4 regions of the Afipia sp. GW822-FHT03D08 genome follow, and region 2 is predicted to be linked to each of the others. Evidence: predicted binding sites of a transcription regulator. Region 2 holds the regulator's gene; each other region holds the start of a gene.
The links. The regulator PhoB, encoded in region 2, activates phosphate uptake and scavenging genes when phosphate is short. The targets are predictions, from matches to a motif close to TGTCATNNANCTGTCAT.
Positions count from the first base shown of each region.

Region 1 (8,038 bases), on a different contig from region 2:
TCGGATCGTCCGGACTGCCTTACGCCATTCCCGACCTGCTCAAGGGCGGTGTCAATCTCGGCTTCATGTACCTGCCGATCTATCGCGGCTGGGTCGTCATCTTCTCGCTCGTTGTGTGTATTGCGACCTGGTATCTGATCGAGCGCACCCGGCTTGGCGCCTATCTGCGCGCCGCGACGGAGAATCCGACGCTGGTGCGCGCCTTCGGCATCAACGTGCCACGCATGATCACGCTGACCTATGGTCTCGGCGTCGGTCTCGCCGCGCTCGCCGGCGTGCTGTCGGCTCCGATCAATCAGGTGCGTCCGCTGATGGGCGCGGATCTCATCATCGTCGTGTTCGCCGTGGTGGTGATCGGCGGCATGGGGTCGATCATGGGCTCGATCATCACCGGCTTCGCGCTCGGCGTGATCGAAGGCCTGACCAAGTATTTCTATCCCGAGGCGTCCAACACCGTGGTCTTCGTGCTGATGGTGCTGGTGCTTCTCGTGAAGCCGACTGGACTGACGGGGCGGGCGAATTAACATGACAACGATTACAGACAACGCCGTTCCCGTGAAGGGCCGCACCAGCGACGAAATGATCGCATTCGTCATCATGACGTTGCTGCTGGCCGTTGTGCCGCTGACGGGGCTGTATCCGTATTTTGTGATGCAGGCGCTGTGCTTTGCGCTGTTCGCCTGCGCCTTCAACCTGCTGATCGGCTACGGCGGGCTGTTGTCGTTCGGTCACGCGATGTTCCTCGGCACAGCCGGTTATGTGACCGCGCATGCGCTGAAGGTGTGGGGCGTCTCGCCCGAGATCGGGATTATCCTCGGTGTGGTGGCATCGGCGGCGCTCAGCGTCGTGACAGGACTGATCGCGATCCGCCGGCAGGGCATCTATTTTGCGATGATTACGCTGGCGCTGTCGCAACTCCTGTTCTTCATCTATCTGCAGACCCCGTTCACCCACGGCGAAGACGGCATCCAGGGCATTCCGCAGGGCATGATGTTCGGCGTGTTCGATCTGTCCAAGCCGACCACGCTTTATTATGTGGTGCTGGCGATTTTCCTGCTCGGCTTCCTCGTGATCTACCGGGCCATCAACTCGCCGTTCGGCGAGGTGCTCAAGTCGATTCGCGAGAACGAACAGCGCGCGATCTCGCTGGGCTACAAGACCGACCAGTACAAGCTGCTGGCGTTCATCCTGTCCGGTACGCTGGCGGGTTTGGCCGGCGCGGTGAAGGTGTTCGTGGCGCAGAACGCGTCGCTGACCGACGTGCACTGGACCATGTCCGGCGAAGTCGTGCTGATGACCCTGGTCGGCGGCCTCGGCACGGTGTTCGGGCCGGTGGTGGGGGCGTTCGTCATCATCGCCATGCAGCAGTATCTGGCCGGGTTCGGGCAGTGGGTCACCGTGATTCAGGGCGCGATCTTCGTGATCTGCGTGCTGACCTTCCGCCGCGGCGTCGTCGGCGAAATCGCCCATTATTTCAAGCGATCGCTCTAAACGTCCGATTTCGCGGGGCTTTTGCTTCGATAAATCAGTGGATGACCGGCGTTTAGACGCCGGGCAGACGCCTGTTGGTCTGCGAAACGGTTTATGACAGATATGTGACAAGTTCTGTCGTGCCGGAGAAAGATCAATGCTGGGCTGGTTTCGTAAGCTGCTCCCTCGGGAGGAGAGATTCTTCGACCTGTTTGCCCGGCACTCCCAGGCCGTCGTGCAAGGCGCCGAGGCGCTGGAGGGAATGATGCGCGGCGGGGAGGAGACCCCGGTCTACTGCCAGCGCGTCAACCAGTTCGAGAACGACGCCGACCAGATCACGCGGGAAGTCCTGACCGCCGTCCGCCGCACCTTCATCACCCCGTTCGATCGCGGTGACATCAAGAACCTGATCACGGCGATGGACGATGCCATCGACCAGATGCAGCAGACCGCCAAGGCGGTGATGCTGTTCGAGGTCCGCACCTTTGAGCCTCCGATGCGCGAGATCGGCGCCATCCTCGTGCAGTGCGCGAATCTCGTCGGCAAGGCCGTGCCGCTGATGCAGGCGATGGGAGCGAACGTCACCACGCTGACCGCTTTGACCGAGGAAATCACGCGGCTTGAAGGCCGGGTCGACGATCTGAACGACATCGGCCTCAAGGAACTGTTCCTCCAGCACCGCGACGGCAACACGATGGACTTCGTGGTCGGTGCTGAAATCTACAAGCATCTGGAAAAGGTCGCCGACCGCTTCGACGACGTCGCGAACGAGATCAACAGCATCGTGATCGAACAAGTTTAAGGTCAGGACCTCGTCGTGGATGCATCGCTTGCTTTCCCCATCCTGGTCGGATTGATCGCCGTCGCGCTGCTGTTCGATTTTCTCAACGGTCTGCACGACGCCGCCAACTCCATCGCCACGATTGTTTCGACCCGCGTGCTGCGGCCGCAATACGCCGTGGCGTGGGCGGCATTCTTCAACTTCATCGCGTTCGCGGTGTTCGGCCTGCATGTGGCGCAGACCATCGGCACCGGAATCATCCATCCCGAGGTGATCGACGCGCATGTGATCTTTGCCGCGCTGATCGGCGCCATCGTGTGGAATCTGGTGACGTGGGGCCTCGGCATGCCGTCCAGCAGTTCGCATGCGCTGATCGGCGGACTGCTCGGTGCGGGCTTGGCCAAGGCAGGGACTTCGGTCATGGTCTGGAGCGGTTTGTCAAAAACGCTGCTTGCGATTGTGCTCTCGCCGCTGGTCGGATTTTTGCTCGCCCTGTTGCTGACGGCGATTGTGTCATGGGCCGCGGTGCGTTCGACGCCTTTCGCGGTCGATCGCGCGTTCCGTATCTTGCAGTTCGCGTCGGCCTCGCTGTATTCCCTCGGCCATGGCGGCAACGACGCGCAGAAGACCATGGGCATCATTGCGGTGCTGCTGTACTCGCAGGGCTATCTCGGCGGGGAATTCAGCGTGCCGTTCTGGGTGGTCATCGCGTGTCAGGCGGCGATGGCGCTCGGCACGCTCATGGGCGGCTGGCGCATCGTGCGGACCATGGGCCTGCGCATCACCAAGCTGACGCCGATGCAGGGGTTCTGCGCCGAGACGGGCGGGGCGGCGACCTTGTTCGCCGCGACGTTCCTGGGCGTCCCGGTTTCTACCACCCACACCATCACTGGCGCGATTGTCGGCGTTGGCGCGGCGCGGCGTGTGTCGGCGGTGCGCTGGAATGTGGCGAGTTCGATCGTCTGGGCCTGGATCTTCACGATCCCGGCGGCGGCATTGGTATCCGCGATGACGTACTACGCGACGACACTGGTGGGATGGAAGTAGGACTGGTGAAGTCATCGTTCGAGGCTCGCGCGCTACGCGCTGCTCGCACCTCAGGATGACGTTTCCCAATTCTAATAGATAAGCCGCCACCCTGAGGTGCGCGCCCTTGCGCGCCTCGAAGGGCGACGGCTTATCATCCGCTCAGGCCACGACCTTGAGGCCGACGATTCCGGCGACGATCAGCCCGATGCAGGCGATGCGCATCGTGGTTGCGGGATCACCCAGCAGCCAGATGCCGAGGATGGCGGTTCCGACCGAGCCGATGCCGGTCCAGACCGCATAGGCGGTTCCGACGGGCAGTGTCTTCAGCGACAGGCCGAGCAGGAGCACGCTGGCAATCATGCTGACAATGGTGAGCACCGACGGCATCAGCCGCGTGAAACCGTCGGTGTATTTCAGGCCGATGGCCCAGCCGATCTCCAGCAAACCCGCAACGAACAACATGGTCCATGCCATGGTGAAATACCTCCATAACAGGGCCGTCCCTGCGGATATGTGAGTGAATCGAGGTCGTCCTCGCGGCCCGAACATGGCTTAGCGGCAAAGAAGATGCAAGTGCATCTACTTCAAATACCCTTGATCCTGCCGCGTTTCTTTGCCACACGCTCGCATCATGTCCGACACCGCCATTGCCGCCGAGTCTGCCTCGCTGACGCCGCTTGCCGAAGAAGTGGCGCGCCGGCGCACATTCGCGATCATTTCGCATCCTGACGCCGGCAAGACCACGCTGACCGAAAAGCTGCTGCTGTTCGGCGGCGCTATCAATCTCGCGGGACAGGTCAAGGCCAAAGGCGAGCGGCGCAACACCCGCTCGGACTGGATGAAGATCGAGCGCGACCGTGGCATTTCCGTCGTGACGTCGGTGATGACCTTCGAATTCCAGGGCCATGTTTTCAATCTGCTCGATACGCCGGGCCACGAGGACTTCTCGGAAGATACCTACCGCACGCTGACCGCGGTCGATTCCGCCGTCATGGTGATCGACGCGGCGAAGGGCATCGAGGCGCGCACGCTGAAGCTGATCGAGGTTTGCCGGCTCCGCGACATTCCGATCATCACATTCGTCAACAAAATGGATCGCGAGAGCCGCGACACGTTCGATCTTCTCGACGAGATCGAGAAGACGCTGGCGCTCGATACGACGCCGATGACCTGGCCGGTCGGCCGCGGCCGCGATTTCATCGGCACCTATGACATCTCGACCGGCGGCATCCGTCTGCTCGAGGGCGGCGGCGCCAAGACCGGCGCTGCCGAGAAGATCGAGATTTCCGACTTGGCCGGCCGCAACGCCAATCTCGATGCCGGCGAAATCGCCGACGAACTCGAACTGGTGAAGGAAGCCTCGAAGCCGTTCGACCTGCAATCGTTCCGCGAGGGCCATATGACGCCGGTCTATTTCGGCAGTGCGCTCCGGAATTTTGGAGTGGGCGATCTCCTGGAAGGTCTCGGCAAGTTCGCGCCGTCGCCGCGTGCGCAGGAGGCCGACAAGCGCAAGGTCGAAGCGGAAGAGGCCCGCATGTCGGCCTTCGTTTTCAAAATTCAGGCGAACATGGACCCGAACCATCGTGACCGCATCGCGTTCGCGCGGCTGTGCTCGGGCAAGCTGACGCGCGGCATGAAGGCCAAGCTGGTGCGCACCGGCAAGAACATGAGCCTGTCGTCGCCGCAGTTCTTCTTCGCGCAGGATCGCGCCATCGCGGACGAGGCGTTCGCCGGCGACGTGGTCGGCATTCCCAACCATGGTACGCTGCGGATCGGCGATACGCTGACCGAGGGCGAGGACATTACATTTGTCGGCGTGCCGTCGTTCGCGCCGGAAATCCTGCGCCGCGTGCGGCTGACCGATGCGATGAAAGCCAAAAAGCTGAAGGAAGCCTTGCAGCAGATGTCGGAGGAGGGCGTCGTGCAGGTGTTCCGTCCGCGCGATGGCGCCCCCGCGCTGGTCGGCGTGGTCGGCATGTTGCAGCTCGACGTGCTGAAAGCGCGCCTCGACGCGGAATATTCGCTGCCGGTGGATTTCGAGATCAGCGAATTCCAGCTCGCGCGCTGGATTTCGTCCGAGGACAAAAAGAAGCTCGAGACCTTCATTACTGCAAATAACTCCGGCGTCGCCGACGACGTCGACGGCGATCCGGTGTTCCTGGCCAAGAACGAATTCTATCTTGGCTACACCCGCGAACGCGCCGAGGGCATTGTGTTCTCGAGTATCAAGGATGTGAAGAAGAAGGCCTAAGCGCCTCTTCGTGACGGACTCAATTTTCAAACAGCCGTGACTTGCGTTTCAACTGCGGTTGATTCCATACGAAGACAGCATACGTCTGGTTCCGTTGCCGGGACAGACAGGCCGTTCCATGCTGCGGCGCATACCATTTTGCATTCTTTTCGTTCTCGGGGCCGTGGCCACCGCCACGCCGTCTTTCGCCCAGTCACTGCGCGAGATGAACCCGACGCCGTTTTCACATTCGCCATGCAGCGTGCTCGGCGAGGGACCATGCACACCCTATTTCTGCAGCACGTTCAATAACGGCCCATGCATTCCGGAGATCGATTATCCCTATGGGCAGAACCTGCAAGTCACTGTGTTGAGCAAGCCGGACGACAAGGACGCGCCGAAGTACGTCAAGCCTGATCACGATCTCGATACTATCGGCGATCTGTTCGCAGCGCTTCGCTCATGCTGGATGCCGCCGCCAGAAAAAGAGGCGCAGCCGGGGATGCAGATGTCGGTGAAATTCTCGTTCAGGCGCGACGGCGGCCTGATCGCGCCGCCGCGGGTGACCTATTTCACGCCCGGCGCTTCCGTGCAAACCCGCGACATCTATCTCGGCGCGATCAATGCGTCGCTCGGAAACTGTGCGCCGTTATCACTGACCAAAGGGCTCGGCAGCGCCATTGCGGGGCGGCCAATCATGATACGTTTCGTCGACAACCGCACGCTCAAGCCGGACAGCCCGCCGCAACCTTGAATCTGCCGGCCAGCGATCTGGTGTGGGTCAATATTTTACTGCGTCCGTCACGCGCTGATCGGTCAGCGCGCTCGCTTCTCCACATTCGCCTTGATATTTGCGAGGCCCACAGCCGCTTCCGCATCCATGTTGGCGATCTGCTCGTCGGTCGGCGGCTTTTTGCGCGCGGGGTTGCGCAGGGTGCGGGTGAACTTGGTGCCGCCCGCGACATCCTCGCAGGTGTACTGAACCACGATGGGGCCGATGAAATCGGTCTCGGCCTGCACGATCCACAGCTTCGGGCTGACACAGGCGCGCACGATCCAGTTCAGCGACACTTCGCCCGAGCGGATGTGCCATTTCTCGTGAAACAGTTCGCCGGTGTCCAGCGGACGGTTCTCGCTGTCGATGTGGTGCGAGGCTGCCAGCCATTCCGGCCATGACTGCGGATTGGTCACGTAGTCGAACACCGCCTTCGCGGGCGCATTGATGACGATGTCGTGGCTGCGCTCGAAGGCGACGGTGGCGGGGGCGTTCATGGCGTTTCTTCCTTTCCGGATTTTCTTGTTTTGCCTGCGACGTCGTTCGCCTTCAGGTTGTCATTGCCGGGCTTGACCCGGCAATCCATCTTCAAGATCCATTTTTCGAAGAGATGGATACGCGGGTCAAGCCCGCGTATGACGCGGCAGTAGATTGGATGGATTTTGCAAGTACTGGAATTTCGCGAAGAGCAGATTATTCCTAGTTGATCCTGATGTCGCCGCGCTTGATGACATCGGACCACAGCCTGATCTCGGCGTCCATCCGCGCGCGCAAGGCGCCCGGTGTGGATGGAACCGGCTCCATCAACTGCGTTTCCAGCCGCTCGCGCACGCTCGGTTTGGTCAGGATATCATTCACCTCGTCATTGATCTGCGCGACGAAGGCGGGCGGAGTGCCGGCAGGCGCGATCAGCGCATTCCACGCATCGGATTCGACGTCGATGCCGCTTTCCTTGAGTGTCGGGACGTCGGGCAGAAAGCGCGAGCGCTGCGCGGTCGCGACCGCGAGGATTTTGACCTGACCGGCCGCGAGTTGCGGCGTCACCGCGATGGCGGGCAGGCATGCGGCCTGCACGTCGCCGCGGATCACGGCGGTGACTGCCTGCGGCGATCCGCCATAGGGGATATGCACCATGGTGGCGCCTGCACGCTGTGCGATCGCTTCCATGGTCAGATGGGACAGCGATCCCGCGCCGATCGAGCCGAAGGCGAGCGGCGTTCCCTTGCGTTTGAGCATCGCCAGAAATTCGGCCACCGAATTGACGTTCAGGCTGGTGGGCACAACGAGCACACTCGGCAGCGAGGTGAGCATCGTCACCGGCGCGATGTCCTTGGCGGGGTCGTAAGGCAGCTTCGAGAACAGCAGCGTGTTGATGGCGAGCGGTCCGCCGAGACTGATGCCGAGTGTCGCGCCGTCGGGCTCAGCCTTGGCGACGGCGTCTGTGCCGATATTGCCGCCGGCGCCCGGCTTGTTCTCGACAATGAAACTTGCGCCCGGATGGCGTGCCTGAAGGTCGTCGGCGACAATCCGCCCAACCAGATCGGGCGTCGAGCCAGGCGCATAGGGCACGATGATTTTCACGATTTTCGGCGGCCAGGCCGGCTCTGCCGCATGGGCAGTCAAGGGGGGCGCCGCGAGAGCCAGCGCGAGTGCGGCGATTGCAAGGGATTTCATAGGGCCGGGAAGAGTTTGGAGCAGGGTTGCGATGCCGAAGCAGCATTGCGCGCCGCACCCCAAAAGTGATACCGGGGCA
Region 1 covers NZ_JBXANK010000001.1:265,366-273,403, forward strand. The annotation lists gene AC1RM7_RS01215 (branched-chain amino acid ABC transporter permease) at 1-524, shown strand, start outside; gene AC1RM7_RS01220 (branched-chain amino acid ABC transporter permease) at 526-1,491, shown strand; gene AC1RM7_RS01225 (DUF47 domain-containing protein) at 1,628-2,272, shown strand; gene AC1RM7_RS01230 (inorganic phosphate transporter) at 2,288-3,298, shown strand; gene sugE (quaternary ammonium compound efflux SMR transporter SugE) at 3,440-3,754, opposite strand; gene AC1RM7_RS01240 (peptide chain release factor 3) at 3,912-5,531, shown strand; gene AC1RM7_RS01245 (UCP034077 family protein) at 5,650-6,264, shown strand; gene AC1RM7_RS01250 (SRPBCC family protein) at 6,327-6,782, opposite strand; gene AC1RM7_RS01255 (Bug family tripartite tricarboxylate transporter substrate binding protein) at 6,985-7,959, opposite strand.
Region 1: AC1RM7_RS01225 (DUF47 domain-containing protein) is a predicted target of PhoB. The motif match lies at 1,585-1,601, and genes of this name have one in related genera.

Region 2 (8,038 bases):
GCGCTGTACTCTCATGTCAATCTGCGCAGGATCCATCTTTCGCATCCGCAAACCGAAGGCGAGATTCTCGTAAATCGTCTTGTGCGGATAGAGCGCGTAGTTCTGGAATACCATAGCGATGTTACGATCTTTCGGCTCCAGCGCGGTAACATCGCGGTCACCGATAAAGAGTTTGCCCGAGGTAATTTCCTCAAGGCCCGCCATCATGCGCAGCGTTGTCGACTTTCCGCAGCCTGATGGCCCCAGGAACACCACGAATTCACCGTCGCGAATCGTCAGATCAACGCCGTGAACGGCGACAACCGGACCGTAAGCCTTGCGAACCTTTTCGAGCCTAATCTCTGACATGCATCACTTGTTCTGACGGGCCACGAAACCGTGGATGCGATGATTAATCGGCGCGAGCGCCTTCTGAATATCGCGGTAAATCGGAAAACCCTGATCGTAGACAGCGGTCCGCGCCGGATCCGGCACCGCCCGCGATACGATTTGAACGACACCGGCGGCCGCACGCTCATCCCTGAAAACGCCAATGCCGACGCCTGCCAGCAATGCCGCGCCATACGAGGCATCAGCAACGGCGGGCAGTTCAACCGTGATGTTCAGCACGTCGGCGACGATCTGTCGCCACAAGGCGCTGCGCGCACCGCCACCCGTCAAGCGCGCCGTCGAAAATCCAAGACCCTTGGACTTCATGACCTCAAGACAATCCCGCAGGGAATAGGCCACGCCCTCGTAGAGCGCGCGGACAAAATGGCCGCCGCCGTGGTTGAAGCCTGCACCGACGAAATCCGCCCGCAGCAGCGGATCCCAGTAAGGACTGCGTTCGCCATTCAGATAAGGATGGAAGAACAATCCCTCAGCGCCGGGCGGCACCGCAGATGCTCGGGTATCCATGGCATCGAAAACTGCGCTGCCGTCTTCACCGTCACTGCGGAAGAATGTATCGCGCAGCCATTTGTGCGCGGACGCGCAGGAGTTGGTAGCGGCAATGACGTACCAGTGGTCCGGCACGACATGATAGTAATTGATCAGCGAGAAGTCTGGCTGGGCCTTGGGCGACAGCACATTCACGGTCGCTGCCGTTGCCAGCTTCACGACCCCCATTCCCTCGCGCACCATGCCCGCGCCAAAAGTCTCCGCCGCGGTATCGGACGTGCCGCAGACCACCGGCGTGCCTTCCGCCAGGCCTGTCGCCTGCGCAGCTTTCGCCGTCACCTTGCCGACAATGGCGCTCGGCTTGACGATCGGCGGCAATGTTGCCATCGGCCAGCCAATCATGTCGCACAGTTCTTTCGACCACTCTACCTTCTGTGCATCCAGCATCAGAGTGCCCAGAGCATCAATAGTATCGGTCTCCCAAGTACCGGTGAATTGCGCGCGCAGCCAATCCTTGGCGATATAAAGCCGCCTGACGCGCGCGAACGCTTCCGGCTCATGCGTGCGCAGCCACTGCATCTGCGGCAACGTCCAGGTCGGGTTGGCGCGATTGGCCCCGATCTCCAGAATACGCGCGTCAGCCTTGTCGCGAAGCTGCAGTGTCTCCTCGCGGCTGCGCTGATCGTTCCACAAAATCGCGGGGCGGATCACGTGACCGTCGGCATCCTCGAGCACCTGCGTGTGAGCGCCGGCCGAGAACGAAATCGCGGCGATATCGGACGCGGGGCGCCCGGACGCTTTCAAACCGCGGCGTAACGCATCGCAAGCCGCCAACCACCAGTCATCAGGGTTCTGCTCGCTCCAGCCCGGATGTGGCGACGACGTCGCGACGGGCGCGGACGCCTCGCTGACCAGCGAACCATCACTCCTGATGATGCTGATCTTGAGCGAGCCGGCACCGAGATCGATGCCGACCAGGAGAGGATCAGACACAGCCATGCGCACCCTCCCCGAATGCCGCGCCGCTGCGCGTCCTGTCAATCACGGCGAATGTCTTTCGCGTTAGGCCCCGGACGCAAACCTAGCTTGCCGGGATTCAGGAGATTGGCGGGATCGAGCGCATCCTTGATTGTCTGGAGCACATTGAGACCCGCGCCGAGTTCGCGCTGCATCCATGGATTTCTGAACAAGCCGGCGCCGTGATGATGCGCGATCGAGCCGCCGTGATCGAGCGTCAGTTCCTGCACCGCATCCCAAAGTCTGGCGTGGATCGGCAGCGCGACCTCATCTGCCATCGGCGGCAGGCGGATCGTCATGTATTGGCATGCGCCTTCGGGATAGACGTGCGACCAGTGCGCGCCGAAATGAACGCCCGGATGAATCTTGCGTACAGCGTTGCCGATGGCGTCATACATCGCGGGGATTGCCGACCAGTTACCGGTCACCTCAATGGTGTCATTGAAATAGCCCGCATCGTGCCACTTCTGCGAGTAAGCGACGTAGCGGTTTTCCTTCCAATGGTGGAACGGAGCATCAGGTCCGATTTCGCCGCCAAGTTCCTTGGCGATCGCCAGCGCCATATCCTGCTCGACTGTGACCAGCGGCTCGCTGCCACTGAACATCATCATGGCCAGATAGGGCTTGGTCTTGAACAATGCGATGTCCTTAGTACGCTCATCGCTCTCAACCCTATCGTAAAGACGCACGACGGCCGGGCGCAGTTCTGCTTGCATAATGAGCCGCGCGCAGTCCCAAGCCGCCTGCTGCGTCGGAAACGCCAGCACAACACCGCGCTCGATCTCAGGCTTTTTCCAGATTCGCAGCGTGGCCTCCGTAATAATGCCGAAGGCACCTTCACCGCCGATCATCAGATCTCGGATTGACGGACCGACCGAGCGCCGCGCAACCGGGCGCACTTCAAGCGGCGTGCCGTCCGGCAGCACGGCTTTCAATCCGGCAACGATGTCCTCGATCTTTCCATAACGGCTGCTGGCCTGTCCTCCGCCACGGCAGGCGAGCCAGCCGCCGACGGTGGAAATCTCGATCGACTGCGGTAAATGACCGCACGTGTATCCGGCTTCATTGAGCTGACGCTCGAACTCGGCGCCGTTCATGCCCGCCTGCACGGTCACGACTGCATCGGTCGGGTTGATCGAAACGATTTTATCGAGCCGGCGCGTGTCCAGCATGATCTCGCCGCCGAGCGGAATCGCGCCGCCCAGAACACCCGAGCCGTTGCCATAGGGAATGATCGGAGTATTCCGCGCCCTGGCAAGCTGAACGACGCGAATAATCTCATCCTCGTTCGCTGGACGCACAACGAGACGTGGCACCGCTCCGGCAAGAGTGCCGGCGCGCTCGCGGAAAACAGCGAATGGCAGGCGATCGCGCGCATAGCCGAGGCGCTGATCGAATGATGCTAGAACGTTGTCATTACCGACGATTGCCCCAAAAGCAGAGACGAGGCTTTCATCGACACGATCGGTTTCGCGCACGGCGGCGATGGTGGTTGCAGTCATGACAGCCCCTTTTCAGAGGCCAAATTCGCCACGCTCACTCGGCGCACTCCCCTGATCGCATTATATTTTCTCGTGATTGAACAAATGGCTTGCACAATCGTTTGTTCAAACGTCTTACAAACGGCCCCTGCGGTCAAGTTAAAATTTAGCGCGGGGCTGGGCCTGTGGAAGCGCGGATGACGAGACCGTCTGGCGCGAGAGGCGCGACAGGTTGCGGCGTACCGCCGTTCAAAAGATCGATCAGAAGATCGGAAGCAATTTCACCCATCAACTCCGTAGGCATCTTCACCGACGTCAATTGCGGATAAAGCATTGTGGCAACCGGCGCATCGTGCAGGCCCATCACCGATATGTCGCGTGGAATTTGCAGACCCGCTTCATGCAACAGAGCCATCGCACCCGCCGCGGTGACCAGCGTGGCGCCAAGAACAGCCGTCGGCTTCAGTGCAAGAAGACTGCGCATCGCATCCGCTCCGCCCTCCGCCGTGTATCCAGCAACGGCGACCAGCTTCGGATCGAACGGAATACCGTGCCGCTTCAATCCGTCGCGATATCCGGCCAGTCGTTCGCCGGCGTTGAACCCGCCGGGACGGCCCGCAAGATGTGCGATCCGCTTGTGACCCATCTGCGCCAAATGATCGACGGCAATTGCCGCAGCGGCGCGGCTGTCGAGCACGACACAATAAGGGCTGCCCGACAGTTGCCGGTTGAGCAGCACGAATGGCGTATGGGTCGATTCAAGCTCTTCGCGCAACAGGGCGTCATCGTCGAGGCTCGCAACCAGCAGCCCGTCGGCGCGGTTGCCGTGAGACAGACGGTGATAGACGGCGTCGGTCGCGCCCGACTCCCGGTGCGCAATCAGCAACGAATAGCCATGCCGTGCGGAGGATTTTTCGGCACCGCGAATGGCAGACGCAAACACCGGGTTATCGAGTTGCGGAACGATGAGACCGAGCGTCCGGCTGCGTGACGTTCGCAAACCCTGCGCGAGCGTATTTGGTGAATAATCCAGACTACGAGCGCTTTCGAGAATCCGCTCTCGCGTCTCTGGACGAATGCGCTGGCTCTCCTCGCCGCGCAGCACCCGTGAAGCGGTGGATACGTCGACCCCCGCCATACGTGCAACATCGGCTAGCCTCGGCCTCATCGATTCCTGCATCCCAAACGACGTTAGCGCGGCGAGCGTAGACTTGGAGGCTCTATAAAACAAGCAAGCGCAAGGCCCGGACTCGACGCATTCCGGCCGTCAACGTACAAGGCTTGAGCGGTCGAAAACCGGATTGGCCTGGTTAAAAGACGGATGCAGCCATGAACGTCACCATCTATCACAACCCGGATTGCGGAACGTCCCGCAACACGCTGGCAATGATCCGGCAAAGCGGCATCGAGCCCACAATTATCGAGTATCTGAAGCAGCCGCCCACCCGCTCAGAACTGATCGAGCTCATTGCGGCGATGGGAGTTTCTGTGCACTCGCTTTTGCGCGAGAAGGGCACACCCTATGCCGAGCTTGGGCTCGGCGATCCGAAATGGACAGATGATGATCTGATCGATCAGATGCTCGCACACCCAATCCTGATCAATCGGCCGATCGTCGTGACACCTAAGGGCGTCAAGCTGTGCCGGCCCTCGGAGGCTGTGCTTGACGTTCTGCCAAATCCGCACATAGGCAGGTTCGTCAAGGAAGACGGCGACGTCGTCAACCCTGTGTGAGGCACGTCGCTGCCGATGACCAACACCCTGCTTATGCGAGGTGAAGGTCAGGCAACTTGCGACTCAGTTTTGCGAATCAGCCTTGGCGAAGCGATCGTCAAGCGCGTAGCCCGCGCCACGAACCGTGCGGATCGGATCCGACTCGCGCCCAAGATTCAGCAGCTTCCTGAGACGGCCGATGTGTACGTCCACCGTGCGCTCGTCGATATAGATGTCACGGCCCCACACGCCATCGAGCAGCTGCTCGCGGCTGAACACACGCCCCGGGTGTTCCAGGAAGAACTCCAGAAGCCGGTATTCGGTCGGGCCCAAGTCGATCGGGCGGCCAGAACGGGCAACGCGCCGCCGGTCACGATCTAGTTCGATGTCGCCAAAGGCGAGAACGGTCGCGAGGCGTTCGGGACTTGCGCGCCGCAGCAGACCCTTCACACGCGCCAGCAGTTCCGGCACCGAGAACGGTTTGACGATATAGTCGTCCGCTCCGGTCGCAAGGCCCCTCACCCTTTCGCTTTCCTCGCCGCGCGCGGTCAGCATGATAATCGGAATCTGCTTGGTCTCGGGTCGTGCACGCAACCGGCGGCAAAGCTCGATCCCGGACAGGCCTGGAAGCATCCAGTCGAGCACGATGAGATCGGGAACATGTTCCTTGAGCCGGGTGTCCGCATCGTCGCCGCGGGCAACCGTCTCGACGTCGTAGCCCTCGGCATCCAGGTTGTAGCGAAGCAGCGTGGTCAACGCCTCTTCGTCCTCGACCACAAGAATTCGGGCGCTCATTTCAAGTCCTTTAGTTCGTCTTACAAATTAACTGCCTGACGCGGCCGTTGCAAAGTTCGTCATGTCGCCCTTCGGGCGCTGATCGAGCATCTGCTGGCCTTCGATCATGTAGAAAACCGTCTCGGCGATGTTGGTCGCATGGTCGCCGATCCGTTCAATATTCTTGGCGCAGAACATCAAGTGAATACAGAAACCGATATTGCGCGGGTCTTCCATCATATAGGTCAGAAGCTCGCGGAACAGGGACGTGCAGATTGCATCGACCTCTTCGTCGCCCTTCCAGACGGTCATCGCGGCAGGCAGATCGTGCGCCGCATATGCATCGAGCACCGACTTGACTTGCGACTGAACGAGGTCGGTCATGTGTTCAAGGCCACGGATCAGCTTCAGCGGATGGAAATCGCTGTCGAGCGCTGCGACGCGCTTGCCGATGTTCTTCGACAGGTCGCCGATGCGCTCCAGATCGGTGGCAACGCGCATCGAACTGACGATTTCACGCAGATCGACCGCCATCGGCTGGCGGCGAGCGATCGTCAGCACCGCGCGTTCCTCGATCAAGTGCTGCAGTTTATCGATCTCGAGGTCGGCCGCGACAACGCGCTTGCCCAGCGCGACGTCGCGCCGGATCAACGCATCGACGGAATCGACGATCTGCCGTTCTGCCAGTCCGCCCATCTCGGCCACGAGCCGGTTGAGTTCCTGAAGGTCGTCGTCGAACGCTTTGGCGGTATGATCTGAAGCCATGATATGTTTTCTCCCGCGAATGCGCGTCAGCCGAAGCGGCCGGTGATGTAATCTTGTGTGCGCCGGTCGGTCGGCGAAGTGAATATCTTGTTGGTATCGTCGAACTCGACCAGCTCACCAAGATACATGAACGCTGTCTTGTCAGACACACGCGCCGCCTGCTGCATATTATGCGTCACGATGGCGATCGTGTAGTCCTCCTTGAGTTCCTGGATCAGTTCTTCGACCTTGGCGGTCGAGATCGGATCGAGCGCCGAGCAAGGTTCGTCGAACAGGATGACCTCAGGACGGACGGCGACAGTGCGTGCGATGCACAGGCGCTGCTGCTGGCCGCCGGACAGACTGAGGCCGCTGGCGTTCAGCTTGTCCTTGACCTCGTTCCAGAGCGCGCCGCCCTTCAACGCGGCCTCGACGCGGCCGTCCATTTCGGACTTCGAAATCTTTTCATAGAGCCGGATACCGAACGCGATATTCTCATAGATCGTCATCGGGAACGGGGTCGGCTTCTGGAACACCATACCGATCCTGGCGCGCAGCAAATTCAGGTCCAGTTTCGGATCGAGAATATTGGTCGAGTCCAGCATCAACTGGCCGACCGCTCGCTGACCGGGATAAAGGTCATACATGCGATTGAAGATGCGCAGCAATGTCGACTTGCCACAGCCTGACGGACCGATGAAGGCGGTCACGCGGTTCTCGCCGAGAACAAGATTGATGCTCTTCAGGGCGTGGTGCTCGCCATAATAGAAATTCAGATCTCGCGCGGTCACCTTGGGCCGCGCATCAAGCCGGCCAATACCACCCGGTACGGGGCTGCGGGAAAGATCTACGCTGACAGAAAGCTGCTCGTTCATTTCGATGTCCTCTCGGCGCCGAGAATGCGCGCGCCAATGTTAAGGGCAAGTACGGTCAAGGTGATAAGCAAAGCCCCGGTCCATGCGAGCTGTTTCCAGTAGTCGTAGGGGCTTTGGACGAAGTTGTTGATGGTGACCGGCAGGTTCGCCATCGTCTTGGTCAGATCGAGACTGAAGAACTGGTTGCTTAGCGCGGTGAACAGCAGCGGGGCGGTTTCGCCAGCAACGCGTGCCGTCGCCAGCAGGACGCCGGTGATGAGGCCGGCGCGCGCAGCGCGATAAGCGATACGCTTAATGACGAGCGAACGCGGAAGACCGAGTGCAGATGCTGCTTCACGCAGCGGATTGGGCACGAGACCAAGCATGTCTTCGGTGGTGCGCACCACGACCGGGATCACGATCACCGCAAGCGCCAGCGTGCCGGCCAGCGCCGAGAAGCCGCCCATCGGTACAACGACCGCACCATACACGAACAAACCAATGATGATCGATGGCGCGCTCAACAGGATGTCGTTGATGAAGCGGATCACCGAGGTCAGGCGGTCGTGTTTGCCG
Region 2 covers NZ_JBXANK010000002.1:582,132-590,169, forward strand. The annotation lists gene AC1RM7_RS17675 (ABC transporter ATP-binding protein) at 1-348, opposite strand, end outside; gene xylB (xylulokinase) at 352-1,878, opposite strand; gene AC1RM7_RS17685 (FAD-binding oxidoreductase) at 1,917-3,398, opposite strand; gene AC1RM7_RS17690 (LacI family DNA-binding transcriptional regulator) at 3,544-4,557, opposite strand; gene arsC (arsenate reductase (glutaredoxin)) at 4,707-5,111, shown strand; gene phoB (phosphate regulon transcriptional regulator PhoB) at 5,175-5,885, opposite strand; gene phoU (phosphate signaling complex protein PhoU) at 5,913-6,629, opposite strand; gene pstB (phosphate ABC transporter ATP-binding protein PstB) at 6,656-7,483, opposite strand; gene pstA (phosphate ABC transporter permease PstA) at 7,480-8,038, opposite strand, start outside.

Region 3 (8,038 bases), on a different contig from region 2:
GACACCTATGCCTGGAACATGAGCTCGACCTATGTGCAGAACCCGCCGTACTTCGAGGGCATGAAGATGAAGCCCGAGCCTATCAAGGACGTGCTCGATGCGCGCATCCTTGCGATGTTCGGCGACAAGATCACCACCGACCACATCTCTCCGGCCGGTTCGATCAAGCTGACCTCGCCCGCCGGCAAGTATCTGTCCGAGCACCAGGTGCGGCCCGCCGACTTCAACCAGTACGGTACGCGCCGCGGCAACCACGAAGTGATGATGCGCGGCACGTTCGCCAACATCCGTATAAAGAACTTCATGTTGAAGGGCGCCGACGGCAACGTTCCTGAAGGCGGTCTGACCAAGCACTGGCCCGACGGCGAGCAGATGTCGATCTACGATGCCGCGATGAAGTATCAGGCCGAGCAGGTGCCGCTCGTGGTGTTCGCCGGCGCCGAATACGGCAACGGCTCGTCGCGCGACTGGGCCGCCAAGGGAACGCGCCTGCTTGGCGTGCGCGCCGTGATCACCCAGAGCTTCGAGCGCATCCATCGCTCGAACCTCGTCGGTATGGGCGTGCTCCCGCTGACGTTCGAGCAGGGCGAGTCGTGGCAGTCGATCGGTTTGAAGGGCGACGAGAAGGTCACGATTCGCGGCCTTCAGGGTGATCTCAAGCCGCGTCAGAAGTTAACGGCGGAGATCGTGTCTTCGGACGGCTCGCAGAAGCAAGTGTCGCTGCTTTGCCGTATCGATACGCTCGATGAGCTTGAATACTACCGGAATGGCGGCATTCTCCAGTACGTGCTGCGCAATCTGGCCGCGTAACATGCGGTCTGGAAACGCATCCGTGAACAGCCTCACCGCGAAGTGAGTAGCGAGCTACCAGGGGGCGGCCTATCAAGGGGCCGCCTTCTTGGTGAGGAGGCATCATGCATCGTGGGGGCAGACGGGATGTCTGATTTGCCAGTTTCGATACCGACAAGGGCCGGTGCAATCGCCTCGCGGCTGTCGCGCACGCTGGGCGTTTGCGCGATCTTTACCGTCATCACACCGGTATGCGCAGATCCGCGCGCAGTCGTTGAACTCTTCACCTCTCAGGGATGTTCGTCTTGTCCGCCCGCGGACAAGGTGCTCGGTGAGCTGGCGCAGGATCCCTCTGTGATCGCGCTCAGTTTGCCGATCGATTATTGGGATTATCTCGGCTGGAAGGACACGCTGGCGGATTCGCGGTTCAGTGCGCGTCAGAAAGCCTACTCGCATGCACGCGGCGACCGCGGCGTCTACACGCCACAGGCCGTCGTCAACGGCACGACAAACGTTCTTGGCAGCGATCGCGCGGCAATCGAGAACGCCACGAAGAGGACGCAGAACAACGACGGCGTGATGTCGGTCCCTGTGACGATGACGCAGTCTGGCGGACAGATCAAAGTATCGGTGGCGGAAGGTAGCGGCAGGAGCGGCGAGATCTGGATTTGCGCCGTGTCGAAAGCGGTTCCGATCACCATCTCACGCGGTGAGAATCGCGGACAGCAGATCACGTATCACAACGTGGTGCGTAACGTGCTGAAGGTCGGTGACTGGAACGGCAAGGCGGGCAGTTGGTCCGTACCGCTCGAAAACATCACGCGCGATGGCGTCGATGCCGCAGCGGTCTATATTCAGGACGGCAATCGCGACAAGCCCGGCCCGATGCTTGGTGCGGCCTTTACGTCGCTGAACTGATTCAAAAAATTTTGGATGATGCGCTGCCGGCAGCGATTGCTCGCGGCTGCACGGTCGTCTCTCAACGAGATCGCCAAAACAAAAACGGCCAGCTTGCGCCGGCCGAAGGATTGGGGATCCAGTTTACTGCGAAGAGTTAGACCCGATCCTGACGACCCCGGGGGGCTGGGGGCTGAGGAATCCGGTGCCGAAAGGACCGGGTCAACGCAGTTTCCTTTTGATCGCAGCCCAGCACGGCGGGGGATGGGCCGAATTCGGGCGGCATTATGATTTTGCCTGACGTCCGCGTGATGCCTTTGCTCCTGAAACGGACAGCGGATACGCCTGAAATCAGACTTGCAGGCGTGGCCAGACGGGGCGATCATGTCACCTGCGTGACAGGAGGCGCCGATGAGTTCAATGTCGGGCGATATCGATCCGAGCGAGAGCAGGGGGCTGGAGCGCAGCACTGCGCCGCTCCCGCCCCAGACCGTAACGTTCAATCGCGTCGAACTTAATCGCATTCTGAATCTCTACGGACGCATGGTCGCCGACGGTGAGTGGCGCGACTATGCGATTGATTTTCTGAAAGACCGCGCGGTGTTTTCGATTTTTCGCCGCGCGTCGGAGGTCCCGATCTACCGGATCGAAAAGGACCCGCGGCTCGCCCGCAAGCAGGGTGCGTACAGCGTGATTGCCGCCAGCGGACAGATTCTGCGCCGCGGCCATGAGCTTGATCGCGTTCTGCTGGTGATCGATCGCAAGCTCGCGCTGGTTTGATTAATCTTTTGGCGTCGTCTCGCCGCCCTCGCCCAGGGCGCGCTGCATCATCACCGTGTCGAGCCAGCGGCCGAACTTGAACCCGACGCTGGGGTGCGTGCCGATCATTTCGAATCCGGCGCGGGCATGGACGCCAATCGAGGCGGCGTTGGCGGAATCACCGATTACGGCGATCATCTGCCGGTAGCCGCGATCTTCGCACGCGGCAATCAGGTCCTGCATCAGCCGCGTGCCGATGCGCCGTCCCTGCGCCGCAGGATCGAGATACACGGAGTTTTCGACTGTGAACCGATAGGCCGGACGGGGCCGGTAGGGTCCGGCATAGGCATAGCCGACGACGATGTCTTCCATGACCGCCACCAGATACGGGAAGCCGGCCGCCGCCAGTGCTTCGTAGCGTCGTGTCATTTCGGCAAGATCGGGCGGGTCGAGTTCGAAAGTCGCGGTGCCGCGGAGAACCGCATGACGATAGATCGCCGTGATCGCGGGGAGGTCGGTGACGGCAGCGGGCCGGATATGAAGCTGGGGCATGTCGATCGCAGAGAATGGTGCCGGAGCGGTGAAGCCCCGCAGTCCTATCAGCGAAGGACCGCAAAACAAAAGCCCCGGCTTTTGGCCGGGGCTTTCAAGAGTTCACTGATCAGCCACGATCAGATCTAGTCGCGCTGTCCAAGGAGCTGCAGCAGCAGCGTGAACAGGTTGATGAAGTTAAGGTAGAGCGACAGTGCGCCGGTGATTGCCGCGCGCTCCGCCACGTCGCCACCCTGGCTGGCGTAGCCGTAGATGTAATCGTTCTTCAGGCGCTGGGTGTCCCAGGCGGTGAGGCCGGCGAACACCAGCACGCCGATCACCGAGACGATGAACTGCAACATCGTGCTAGCGATGAACAGGTTCACCAGGCTGGCGAGGATGATGCCGAACAGGCCCATCATCAGGAACGATCCCATCCCGGTCAGGTCACGTTTGGTGGTGTAGCCGTAGAGGCTCAGCGCACCAAACGAGGCAGCCGTGATGAAGAACACCCGCACGATCGAGGTGTGCGTGTAGACCAGGAAGATCGACGACAGCGAGATGCCCATCAGCGCCGCGAATACCCAGAACAGAAGCTGAGCGGTTGCGGGCTTCAGGCGGTTGATGCCGAACGAAATGGCGAACACCATCACGAGCGGCGCGAGGATGAACACCCACTTTAACGGGCTGACAAACATCGCGACGCCGAATGACGTCAGGTACTGCTTGCCGATCCGGCCCGCGGCTGCAGAAGCGTCGGGCGTGACGGCGCCCATGTACACGCCGAGAGCGGCAAGGCCAGTGATGGCCAGGCCGATCGCCATGTAGTTGTAGATCTTAAGCATGTACGAGCGCAGACCGGCATCGACGGTCGCGGCGTCAACGCGCCCGGCGGCCCGGCCGAAAGGTGACGTATAGTTGCGGTCCAAGTCCGACATGGTCGAAACCCCGTGGTTGTCTGGCGAAAGCGAAGGGTCTGCGCCGCCAGCTATAAGTTTGTCCCAGAACCCCGATTATGAGCCCATCCCTGGATGGTATCAATTCGGATTCTGAACCCGCTCGGTATGTGGGAAACTAACACACTCGACGCAAGCATGGGCGCGCGGCTGAATGTCGCAAAACCTGCTATTTCGCTGCTACAAATTGTCATAAGTTTCGCAGCACGGTAGCGGGCTTTTGGTTAAGCGCCAGTAATGTTCCGGCCAGCCCGAGCCCCACTGTAACGGCAAGCGCCGCCAGCACCACAACGGCGGCGCTGCCCGCCTGCCAGACGAAGCTCAGGGTCATCAGCCGGGTCACGATCTGCCATGCTGCGATCGATCCGGCCGCTACTCCGAACACCGCCGTGGCCAGGCCGATCAGCAGATATTCCAGCGCATAGGCCCCCAGCAGCCGCGCCCGGGTGGCGCCGAGCGTCTTGAGAATGACTGCGTCATAGACCCGGTGCCGATGCCCTGCGGCGAGCGCGCCGCCCAGCACGAGGATGGCCGATACGAGGGTCACCGAACTGGCGCCCCGGATCGCCAGCACGAGATTGGTCACGACCTTTCCGATTGAATCGAGTGCCTCGCGCACCCGGACGCTTGTCACCATCGGAAACGCGGCAGCGACCTCCTTGATGAGCTTCGCATCGCTTGCGGGTGTGGAGGTGGCCTCCGTCAGGGTCGCGATATCGGTATGGGGTGCGCCGGCGAAGGCTTTCGGCGAATAGACCAGGACGAAATTGATGCCGAGACTTTGCCAGTCCACTGTCCGGAGATTGCTGATCTTCGCGGTGATGTCGCGGCCGAGCACGTTTACGGTGATGTCGTCGCCGACCTTGATGCCGAGACCGTCGGCGATCTTCTTTTCCAGCGAAACCAGCGGCGGGCCGCTGTAGTTTTCGTCCCACCAGGTGCCTTCGACGACTTTCGAGCCGCGGGGCACTTCGCCGGTGTAGGTCAGGCCGCGGTCGCTTTGCAGCACCCATGCGGCATCGTTCGAGGGCTTGAGGTCTTCGGCCTTGATCCCCTTGGCGGCGACGATGCGTCCGCGCAGCATCGGCACGGTTTCCACGTTGGCCTGCGGGGCTCTCTGTTTCAGGAAGTCGCCAAACCGGGTGGCCTCCGCGGCGGGAATATCGATGAAATAGAACGAGGGCGCGTGCTCGGGCAGCGCCGCCATGAACTGCCGCCGCAGGTTGCCGTCGATCTGGGTGATTGTGACCAGCACAGCGAGGCCGAGTCCGAGCGACATCACGACCGATGGCGTCAGAGCGCCGGCGCGATGAATGTTGGCGATGGCAAGCCGCAGCATCGTCAAGCGTGGACGCGGCAGATTTTTTGCCAGCGTCATCAGCAACGACGCGATGACGCGCAGCACGGCGAACACGGCGACCGACGAGACGACGAACACGGTGGCAACACGCTTGTCGTAGGCGAGGCCGATCGCAACCGACACCAGTGTCGCGATGACGGCAGCCATCAGCACGAGATAGCGCCGACGCGGCCAATGGAATTCCGATGTCACGCCTTCGCGGAACAGCGCGGCGACCGGCACGTCATGGACACGGCCGAGCGGCCATAGTCCGAATGCGAGCGCGGTCAGGAGGCCGTAGAGAAACGACAATGCCAGTTCGCCGATATGGAATGTCGCTTCCACCGGAAGCGGCAGGATCTTTCCGAACGCGCCGACGATGACGAAGGGAAGCGACGCACCGATGGCGAGGCCGATCAGCGATCCAAGGATCGCCAGCACCATCACCTGCGTCAGGTAAATCGTGAACACCTCGCGGCCGGTGGCGCCGAGGGCCTTGAAAGTCGCGATCACATCGCGCCGCTCATCGAGATGGCTCTTGATCGCATTGGCGACGCCGACGCCGCCGACCAGCAGGGCCGCGAGTCCGACCAGGGTGAGGAACTGCGTGAAACGGGTGATGCTGCGCTCGAGCTGCGGCGAGGCATTGCCGCGGCTGCGGACCTCCCAGCCGGCTTCCGGGAGGACTTTCTGCGCTTCGTCGATCAGGGATTGCGTTGCACGATCGTCGACCGAGGTATCCGGGAGCTTCACGCGATAGGTCCAGCGCACCAGCGTGCCGGGTTGCAACAGACCGGTGGCGCGCAGCGCGTCTTCGCTGATCAGGAATCGGGGACCGAGGCCGACGCCGCCCGAGAGTTTGTCCGGCTCGGCTTCCACGACGCTGCGAATGTCGAACGTGGCGTTGCCGACAGTCACCCGGTCGCCGACCTTGAGGCCAAGCCGCGCCAGCATGATGGCGTCGGCGCCTGCACCGAATGCGCCGTCACGCTGCGCCAGCAATTCGCTCATCGGCATGTTCGGCGCGAGGGTCACGTCGCCGAGCATCGGATAGTTCGCGTCGACTGCTTTCAGATCGACCAGTGCGAACTCGCCTTTGGCCGAGCGCGCCATCCCGCGCATGATCGCCGCGACCGAAATCTTGCCGCGCGCATCAAGGAAAGCGCGTTCCTCCCTGGAGGCCTCGCGCTGGATCAGCGCGAAGGACACGTCGCCGCCGAGTAGCGTGCGGCCCTGATGGTCCAGTCCTTCGCTGAGGCTTCCGGCCACCGATCCAACGCCGGCAATCGCCATCACGCCAAGCGCAATGCAGGCCACGAAAACGTAAAAGCCGCGCAGGCCGCTTCGCAATTCGCGCAGCGCGTAACGGATCGCCAGTGCCAGGGAGCCGCTGCGCGGTGCGGTGTCCGCGATTTCGCTCATCGCGATGCCGTCTCGATCCAGTGCCGGTCTGTGGCTGGTCCGTCGATGCGGCCCGAGCGCAATCGCACCACACGGTCGCAGCGCTGCGCCAGCGCGGCGTCGTGTGTCACCAGAACGAGGGTCATGCCGCGCTCGAGATGCTTGGCGAACAGAAGATCGACAATCTGTTTGCCGGTGGACTCGTCCAGATTGCCGGTGGGTTCGTCGGCCACCAGGATGGCGGGATCGGGCGCCATCGCGCGCGCCAGGGCGACACGCTGCTGTTCGCCACCCGAGAGCTGCGAGGGATAGTGGTGCAGTCTCTCGCCGAGACCGACGCCTGCAAGTTCCTGCGCGGCACGCGCATTCGCGTCGGCGCGGCCTGCGAGTTCAAGCGGCACCGCGACGTTCTCAAGTGCGGTCATGGTCGGGATCAGATGAAACGACTGGAACACAATGCCGACATGGCGGCCACGGAATCGTGCGAGGCCGTCTTCGTCGAGGGCATTGAACGAGACGCCGTTGACCACCACCTCTCCGCTGTCAGGACGTTCAAGCCCCGCCATCACCATCAGGAGTGTGGACTTGCCCGATCCCGACGGTCCGATCAGCCCGACGGCTTCACCGGGCGCGACCCGTAGGTCGACATCCTTGAGGATGTGAACGCGTGCGGCCCCGCTGCCTAATGAGAGATTGACGTTGGAAATGGAAATGGTGTCCGGTTCGAGACCGGCGCGCTTTGAGGGTTCAATGAGACTGTCCATGGATCATTCATATGGGGGTTTCGGCGGCGCGGTCGAGAGGCTCTTGCGTGTGTTCATCGTCGCAGCAACGGGGGCAATGATGGCGATGTCGGGGCCGGCCTCGGCTCAAACGGCTTCTGTCCAACCAGATGTCAAAGATGTGAAGCCGATCAAGCTTGCTGTTCTGGGCGATTCCCTGACCGCGGGCTTTGGCCTTCCGGCCTCGGCGGCGTTTCCGGTGCGGTTGCAGAAAGCCCTGAGCGAGAGGGGCATCGCCACCGACATCCATAACGCGGGCGTGTCCGGCGACACCACGACCGGTGGGCTCGCCCGGCTCGACTGGTCGATCCCGCCCGGCACGGAAGCTGTGATCGTGGAGCTCGGCGCCAACGACGCGCTGCGCGGCGTCGATCCCAAAGTGGCGCGCGGTGCGCTCGACGACATCCTGACGAAACTCAAGGCGCGCAACATTGCCGTCTTGTTGTGCGGAATGTACGCGCCGCCAAACTACGGCGCGGAGTACACAGCAAAGTTCAACAGCATTTATCCCGAACTCGCCAAGAGCCACAAAGTCCCGCTGTATCCGTTCTTTCTCGATGGCGTGGCCACCGAGGCGAAGCTGA
Region 3 covers NZ_JBXANK010000001.1:2,955,140-2,963,177, forward strand. The annotation lists gene acnA (aconitate hydratase AcnA) at 1-810, shown strand, start outside; gene AC1RM7_RS14635 (DUF1223 domain-containing protein) at 937-1,707, shown strand; gene AC1RM7_RS14640 (DUF2794 domain-containing protein) at 2,098-2,466, shown strand; gene AC1RM7_RS14645 (GNAT family N-acetyltransferase) at 2,467-2,997, opposite strand; gene AC1RM7_RS14650 (Bax inhibitor-1/YccA family protein) at 3,123-3,914, opposite strand; gene AC1RM7_RS14655 (ABC transporter permease) at 4,123-6,693, opposite strand; gene AC1RM7_RS14660 (ABC transporter ATP-binding protein) at 6,690-7,436, opposite strand; gene AC1RM7_RS14665 (arylesterase) at 7,435-8,038, shown strand, end outside.
Region 3: AC1RM7_RS14640 (DUF2794 domain-containing protein) is a predicted target of PhoB. The motif match lies at 2,071-2,087, and genes of this name have one in related genera.

Region 4 (8,038 bases), on a different contig from region 2:
ACCGGGCGGCACCTTCGTCGATGTCGGCGCCAATGTCGGCACCTACGCGGTGGCGCTGGCAAAGCATGTCGGCGAGCGCGGCCGCGTCATCGCCATCGAGCCGCATCCGGTGTCAAACGCTCGTCTTGCCTTCAATGCCGCCGCCTCGAAGCTGACAAACCTCACGCTGGTCAAGGCCGCTGCGGGTGACACCGAAGGCGAGCTGATGATCGAGACCGATGGCGACAATCTCGGTGCCAGTCACATCTCCACCACCGGCGGCATCACCGTGCCGGCGCATCGGCTGCTGACGATCCTGCGTGACGCCGGTGTCACGCATGTCGACGCGCTCAAGATCGACGTGGAAGGCTATGAAGACCGTGTGCTGACGCCGTTCTTCCGCGAGGCGCCCGAGTCGCTCTGGCCGCGCGCGGTCGCCATCGAACATCTCGAGCACAAGGACTGGCTGCACGACTGCATCAAGGACATGACCGGCCTCGGCTATGGCATCGCCGGCAAGACGCGCAGCAATACGCTGCTGGTGCGGAAGCAATAGCCACAATCACACCTCATTGCGAGGAGCGCTTGCGGCGAAGCAATCCCGTTACTGCTGTTTCAAAGCACGGATGGCTTCGCTTCCTATTTGAACGCGGGCAACACGAAGATCGCGACACTGACCGCCATCGCGACGGCGAATACCATCGAGCGCGCGGTGGGCTTGTTGAAGATGTACAGCAGCGCGTGTGCGATCCGCAGCACGATATAGAGCACCGCGAGCACATTCACGGTATAGACCGGCGCGCCCATGGTCAGCGCAATCACCACCGAGACCGCGAAGAACGGAAACGTTTCGAGCGCATTCTGATGCGCGGCATAGGCCCGCCGCTTCTTCGGCGGCAGATTGTCGTAGTCCTCGCGCGGATAGCGGTTGTCGCTCTCGACCCCGAACCTGGCGTATTTGCCCAGCGCATACGGCATCAGCGCGGCGATCAGAATGCACCAATAGGCGAGCGGCATCGAAAGTCCCCCGAATATCTGTTCCCTCTATCTCCGTGGCTTCACCGCTCGCTGTCAATACGCGGGAACCCGCTGTCGTCGCATTGTCCGCAACGGAACATAGCTTTGCTCCGTTCGTTGCCTCCGCTGAACAGCTTGCGAGTCAGGGAGTTTCAGGAATGGCAGCGACAGACGACACGGCCCGCGTATGGGATCTTGCGGAGAAAATTTCGGTTGCCATGCTGGCGACATGGGACGGCAGAAACCCGCATGCGCGTCCGATGAGCGCGCATATCGCGCGCGACGAGAACGCGTTCTATTTTCTGGCGGACAAACGTCACCACAAGGACGAGGACATCAGGAAATTCCCGACCGTGTGCCTCGCCTTCGCCGACGCCAGCGACCACAAGTATGTATCCATTTCAGGTGAAGCTTCGGTCTCCAGCGATCGCGCCAAGATCAAGGAGTTATGGAGCGCGTGGGCGAAAGCGTGGTGGGATTCCCCTGACGATCCGAATGTCTGCGTGCTGAAAGTCGTCCCGACGGAGGCCGAATACTGGGATACGCCCGGCAAGGTGATCAGTTCGATCAAGATGGCGGTCGCCGCCGCGACAGGCAGCCGTCCCGACATCGGCGAAAACCGCAAGGTCGCAATGTGACAAAACGATTTTCTCAGATCCCCGGCGAGCCGCAGGAGATTCCGCCCGCGACGCCGGGGATGCCCACCGAGCCGCCGGTGGAAAGTCCGCCCGGCAATCCGCGCCCCGAAGTCCCGCCGCCGATGCATGATCCGGTCGAGCCGGATGCGCCGCGCGAGCTTCCTCCCGACGCGCCGGACGAGGCGCCGGTGAAAACGCCGCAGCGATGATCTGCGGCACAGCTTGTGGTGCAGCGCAACTGTGCTTGGCAGATCCGCATTTTGCAGCGATAGATTCGAAGCGTATCTTAACGTCCATTCATTCTCGGCGAGCCGATTCGCCGTGCGATGTGAAATAGTTCCAAGCGTTCTGGCTTCGCCACATTACCGCCTAATCACTCATCACTGTTCGTTACTCACTTCGTTGCGACGGGCGGCAGCTTCATCGCTGCTTCACTTTCTTCACACCCCAGAGGCCTCATGAAGAACATTCGACTTATTCTGATGACGACAACAGCGATCGCTGCGATTCAGCTTTCGCACATCCCGGCTCATGCCGAGACGTCGTCGATCGTCATCGCACAAGCCGCACCCGCGCCGGCCGATCCGAACGCACCGAAGGCTCCGCCGAAGGCAGCTCCGCCCGCGCCTCCAAAAGCTGCACCGGCACCGCCGCCTGCCCCGCCGAGGGCTGCACCGCCTCCGCCACCCGCTCCGCCACGAGCCGCTCCTCCTCCGCCGCCGGCACCGCCGCGCGCTGCGCCTCCGCCGCCGCCCGCTCCACCGAAGGCAGCTCCGCCTCCACCACCCGCACCTCCGAAAGCAGCTCCACCGCCGCCTCCTCCTCCGGCTGCACCCAAGGCTGCGCCTCCGCAGCCACCGGCTGCTGCGCCCAAGGCACCTCCGCCACCGCCACCTGCTCCACCAGCAGCAGCTCCGAAGGCCGCTCCGACACCACCACCTGCACCGGCAGCTCCTCCCGCTGCACGCCCGGCAACACCTCCGCCGCCAGCTCCAGGCGCCGCACCTTCGGGCGGAGCAACACCGCCGGCCGGTGCGCCATCGGCCGCGCCCGCGCAACAGCGTCCACCGGGTGCGCCTCCGGTCGCGCCTGGCGTGCGTGATGTGACACCACCGCGTCCTGACGGCGCGCGTCCGCCTGCACCAAATGGCGCTGCGCCAACGCCTGCGACCCCGCCGGGTGCAACGACTCCTCCGGCTCCAGGAGCGACGCCTCCGACAACTCCGGGTGCAACGCCTCCTGCGGCGCCGGGAGCAGCGCCCGGCGCGACACCGCCAGCGCCGGGACAACCGGGCTTCGGTGATCGCCGCGGCCAGCGTCAGGGCCCGCCTCCGGGTCTTCCCCCCGGCACGCCTACAGCACCGGCGACGGCCCCCGTTGCCGCACCGCTGCCGCCGGCCCCCGCGGTTCAGGCCACGCCGATTCCGGTCCAGCAGCCGGGCACGCGTCCGGTCGGACGTATCGATGACTTCCGCAGCCAGCGTCAGCAGACCACGGAAGGCGGACGCACCATCATCCGCGAGCCGGGACGCGTCATCGTTCAGGATCCGAACGGACAGTCCTTCGTCCGTCACAACGACGTCGATCGTTTCCGCTACGGCGCGCGCGATGTGCGCGTGACACGTGACGGCAACGATACCCGCACCGTCGTGGTGCGGCCCGACGGCACGCAGATCATCACGGTCAACGACCGCGACGGCAGGTTGCTCAGGCGCATCCGCCGCGACGAACGCGGCCGCGAGGTGATCATCATCGACAACCGGCGCGGACCCGGCTTCGGCGCCGGCCTCGCCGCCGGTGTGGTTGCCGGCGCCATCGGCGGCTACTTCGTCTCACTGCCGCCGCCGGTCCTTCGCATTCCGGAGAACCGCTACATCGTCGAGGCGGAAGATGCGCCGCCCGAGCTGATCTACGACACGCTGATAGCGCCTCCCGTGGAGCGCATCGAACGGCCGTACTCGCTCGATGAAATCCGCTACAGCCCGTCGGTGCGTCAGCGCATGCCGAGCATCGATGTCGACAGCATCAACTTCGAGACGGGGTCGTGGGAAATTCCGCCGGATCAGGCTGCGAAGCTGCAGGCCATCGCCGACGGCATCAACCGCGCGATCCAGCGCAATCCGCAGACGGTGTTCCTGATCGAAGGACATACCGACGCGGTCGGAAGCGATGTTGACAACCTGTCGCTGTCGGATCGCCGCGCTGAATCGGCGGCCACACTGCTGACCCAGCAGTTCAACGTGCCTGCGGAAAACCTCACGTCGCAGGGCTACGGCGAGCAGTACCTGAAGGTGCCGACGGACGGACCGGAGCGGCGCAACCGCCGCGTCACCATCCGCAACATCACGCCGCTGCTCAATGGCGGTCAGGCCTCGCTGCCGGCGCCTCCTCCGGGCGTCGGACCGGGCGGCCGCTGAGACAGGGATCTGAAAATGAAAACGGCCGGGAGAAATCCCGGCCGTTTTTGTTTGTGGTGCATGTTTACTGTTTCGGTTGCCCAAGCCCCAGCGCATCGGCAATCACGCGAAAGACCTCGGTGTTGTCCATCGAGCCGCGCACACGCTCGCTGCCCGGACCCGTCGCTGTGAGAATGACGTCCTCGCCGGAGTGAACGCTGGCGCCCATCATCGCCGGAAGATTGCCGAGGCGCAGCATCGCGCCGGGCAACTCCTTGTGCTTGTCGTTGGCCTTGAACGTATTGGCCTCGTCGCCCTTCACGGTCGGCTCGTTGGGATGATCGAGCTTCGGGCGCAACGTCTCGTAGTGATCGGGCAGGCTGGCGGAGAAGATCGCCAGACGCCGGCTGACATCGATCCGCGCCGGATAACCCTCCGCATCCGGCGCGGGATAGTTCGGGAAGCCCGCCTTGTCGTAGACGCCGACCCGCTCGCGCAGCGGCGCGTTCGGCAGCGTGGACATGTCGTCGTTGATGGTGCCGACCAGCGCATTGGGATGATTGTGGTCGGCAACCACGAGGATCAGCGTGTCGTCGCCGCGCTTCGCCGACCACTCGCGTGCAAGCCGCACCGCATTGTCGAGCATGATCGTGTCGTAGACCGCGCGATCGAAATCGAGCGCGTGGGCATACTTGTCGATCAGCCCGGACTCCACCATCAGGAAGAAGCCGTTGCCGTTCTTCGACAGGATATCGAGCGCGGCCTGCATCTGCTGCGTCAGGTCGGGCTGGTCCGGCGATTTCGCAACGCCGCCGCCCTTGAGGAATTTGCGATCCAGCACGCCGTCCATGTTGCCCAGCGCAAACAGGCCGAGCAGCTTGCGCGTATCGGCGTTGTTCGCCGCCGCGGCGAGTTCGGTGGCGGTCGCCGCATAGGCGTAGCCGGCCTCCTTGAATCTTGCGACATAGTCGGTCTCGTCCGCGCGCTTCGAACCCGGAGCGCCCTTCGGCAGGAAATTCGCAAGCCCGCCGCCCATCAGCACGTCAGGACCTGCCGCAAAGAACTGTTCGACAATGTCGTTATAGGTGTTGCGGCGGCGCGTGTGCGCGACCATCGCAGCGGGGGTCGCATCCTCGACTTCGGTGTTGGTGACGATGCCGATGGCCAGATCGAGCTTGCGCCGCGCGAGGCTGGTGATGGTTTCCACACGCGGATCGTCGAACGGACTAGCTGTCCGGTCGGCATAGACACCCATGGCATTGACCACCGCCTTGTGACCGGTGGCGAATGCGCTGGCCGCATTGGCCGAGTCTGTGATGATCGAGTCCGAGCCTGCCGTCGCCACCAGCGCCATCTGCGGCATGTCGTCCATGGCGAGCTTGCCGAGGCTCTTGCCCTGCGAGATGCCCTTCGCCAGCAACCGTGCAGCCACGCGATGCGCCGGCGACAGGCCGTCGCCGATAAAGAGGATCACGTTCTTCGCCTTGCGCGCGCCGGTGCCGAACACATTCCAGGTCACGGTGCGGGAATTGACGCCATCGCTCGCAACCACGGTGTACGCGCCAGGCGTATCCAGCGTTGCGCCGCGCAGCACCAGCGCCGACTGGTCCTTGTTGTCTTCGCGCTCGATAAAATTGGGCGAAGCCTTGAGCGCCGCCGCCGCATCCTGACCGTTGATGGTGACGCGCACCTTGTCCTGATCCACTTTCGCGGCGAACTCCACCTTCAGATCGAACCGCGCACCCGACAGGATGTCCGCGCGGTTGATCGGATAGATCGTTTGCGCGATTGCGCCGGTGTTGCAGGCCACTGCGGCGACAGCCGCGATAATCAGATGTCTCATAACGATGTCCACGTGAGGGTCGGGCGCGCGAGCGCGGAAATTATGAGCGCAAGATGACGGCTTGACTACAGGGTGCGGCAAAATGAAAAGGCGGACCGAACGGCCCGCCCTCGCAAAATTCATGCAGATGAGCTGCGTCTCAGCTCTTGTCGCTGTCGAGCTTCGGAATATTCGAGCCCTCGCCGGCCGAGAGCAGGCCGGTCCTGGTGTAGAGATCGAGCTTGCGGCGCGTGTCGGAAATATCGAGGTTGCGCATGGTCAACTGGCCGATGCGGTCGCCCGGCGTGAACGCCGCATCCTCGACCTTCTCCATGCTGAGCCGTTCCGGCGCATAGGTGAGGTTCGGACTTTCGGTGTTCAGGATCGAGTAGTCGTTGCCGCGGCGCAGTTCGAGCGTCACCTCGCCGGTGATCGCGCGCGCCACCCAGCGCTGCGCGGTTTCGCGCAGCATCAGGGCCTGCGAATCGAACCACCGCCCCTGATACAGCAACCGGCCAAGCCGCATGCCGCTGATCCGGTATTGCTCGATGGTGTCTTCGTTGTGGATGCCGGTGACGAGACGCTCATAGGCGATGTGGAGCAGCGCCATGCCCGGCGCCTCGTAGATGCCGCGGCTCTTCGCCTCGATGATGCGGTTCTCGATCTGGTCGCTCATGCCGAGACCATGACGCCCGCCGATGGCATTGGCCTCATAGAACAGCGCGACAGCGTCAGTGAACGTCTTGCCGTTCAACGCCACCGGCTGGCCTTCCACAAAGCGCACCGAAACTTTCTCCGCCTGGACCGCGCAGTCGTCCCGCCAGAACGGAACGCCCATGATCGGATTGACGATTGTGATGCCGCTGTCGAGATGTTCGAGATCCTTGGCCTCGTGCGTCGCACCGAGCAGATTGCTGTCGGTCGAGTACGCCTTCTCCGCGCTCATCTTGTAGGCGAAGCCGGCGGCCTTCATGAAGGCCGACATTTCCGCCCGCCCGCCCAGTTCGTCGATGAACTGCTGGTCGAGCCATGGCTTGTAGATCTTGAGGTCCGGATTGGTCAGCAGTCCGTAGCGGTAGAACCGCTCGATATCGTTGCCCTTGTAGGTCGAGCCGTCGCCCCAGATGTTGACGCCGTCTTCCTTCATCGCGGAGACGAGCATCGTGCCGGTGACGGCACGGCCGAGCGGCGTGGTGTTGAAATACGCGATGCCGCCGGTCGAGACGTGGAACGCACCCGATTGAATCGCGGCGATGCCTTCGTGAACCAGTTGCGTGCGGCAATCGACGAGGCGCGCTTTCTCGGCGCCGAACTCCATCGCCTTGCGCGGGATCTCGTCGTAGTCGGCCTCGTCCGGCTGGCCCAGATTGGCGGTGTAGGCGAAGACGCGCGCGCCCTTCTGCTTCATCCAGAGCAGCGCGGCGCTGGTATCGAGCCCGCCGGAGAAAGCGATGCCGACATTTTCCCCCTTGGGAAGGTTTTTCAGAATCGTACTCATGGGACTTCCCTTCGGGAGATTTCATTTGGGCGGTTTGGATGCACGGCTGGCAAGCCTCACCAGACCGGCTTTCTATAGAAAGATTGGCGGACGATGGGAAGATGAGGCACAGGGCCTCAACAAACACAATCGTCATCACCGGGCTTGACCCGGTGATCCATCAAAACGTGAACTTATTCAAAAAGATGGATTGCCGGGTCAAGCCCGGCAATGACACTCAGGGAGCATCACGCTTGACCGGCCTCTGACGCTCCGCTAGGGCCGCAGAACAGGCGCTCCGCCGTCCGCAGCGGTCTCCGCACCCGGCCTGATGCGCGGGGTCTCGCCGACGTCGCGGCCGAGGCGCTTCTGCCGCCAGCGATAGCCCGGCCATGCGAAGCGCGTCAGCCACGCGTCGATGCCGTAGTCGGTCAGCCGCGTCGACGGCCAGCGGTAGATGAAGGCATAAGCCAGCCAGATCACGATGAACGAAACCGTGCCGGAGAACAGCACGTCGGTCAGAAAGTGGCCGCCAAAGGACATGCGAAGACCGCCGGTGAACACACCGAACGCAGTGGCCGCGACATAGGCCAGCGGACGCCACTGCGGCGGCGTCAGCGCGGCGGGCGCATAGGTCCAGAATGCAGTCGCGCCCTCACCGGAGAAGAACGAACAGTTCTTCGGGCATGCACCGCGCGGGTCCCACCAC
Region 4 covers NZ_JBXANK010000001.1:2,753,726-2,761,763, forward strand. The annotation lists gene AC1RM7_RS13595 (FkbM family methyltransferase) at 1-535, shown strand, start outside; gene AC1RM7_RS13600 (MAPEG family protein) at 619-996, opposite strand; gene AC1RM7_RS13605 (pyridoxamine 5'-phosphate oxidase family protein) at 1,155-1,634, shown strand; gene AC1RM7_RS13610 (hypothetical protein) at 1,631-1,843, shown strand; gene AC1RM7_RS13615 (OmpA family protein) at 2,093-4,051, shown strand; gene AC1RM7_RS13620 (alkaline phosphatase) at 4,116-5,873, opposite strand; gene argG (argininosuccinate synthase) at 6,013-7,350, opposite strand; gene AC1RM7_RS13630 (phosphatase PAP2 family protein) at 7,606-8,038, opposite strand, start outside.
Region 4: AC1RM7_RS13620 (alkaline phosphatase) is a predicted target of PhoB. The motif match lies at 5,927-5,943, and genes of this name have one in related genera.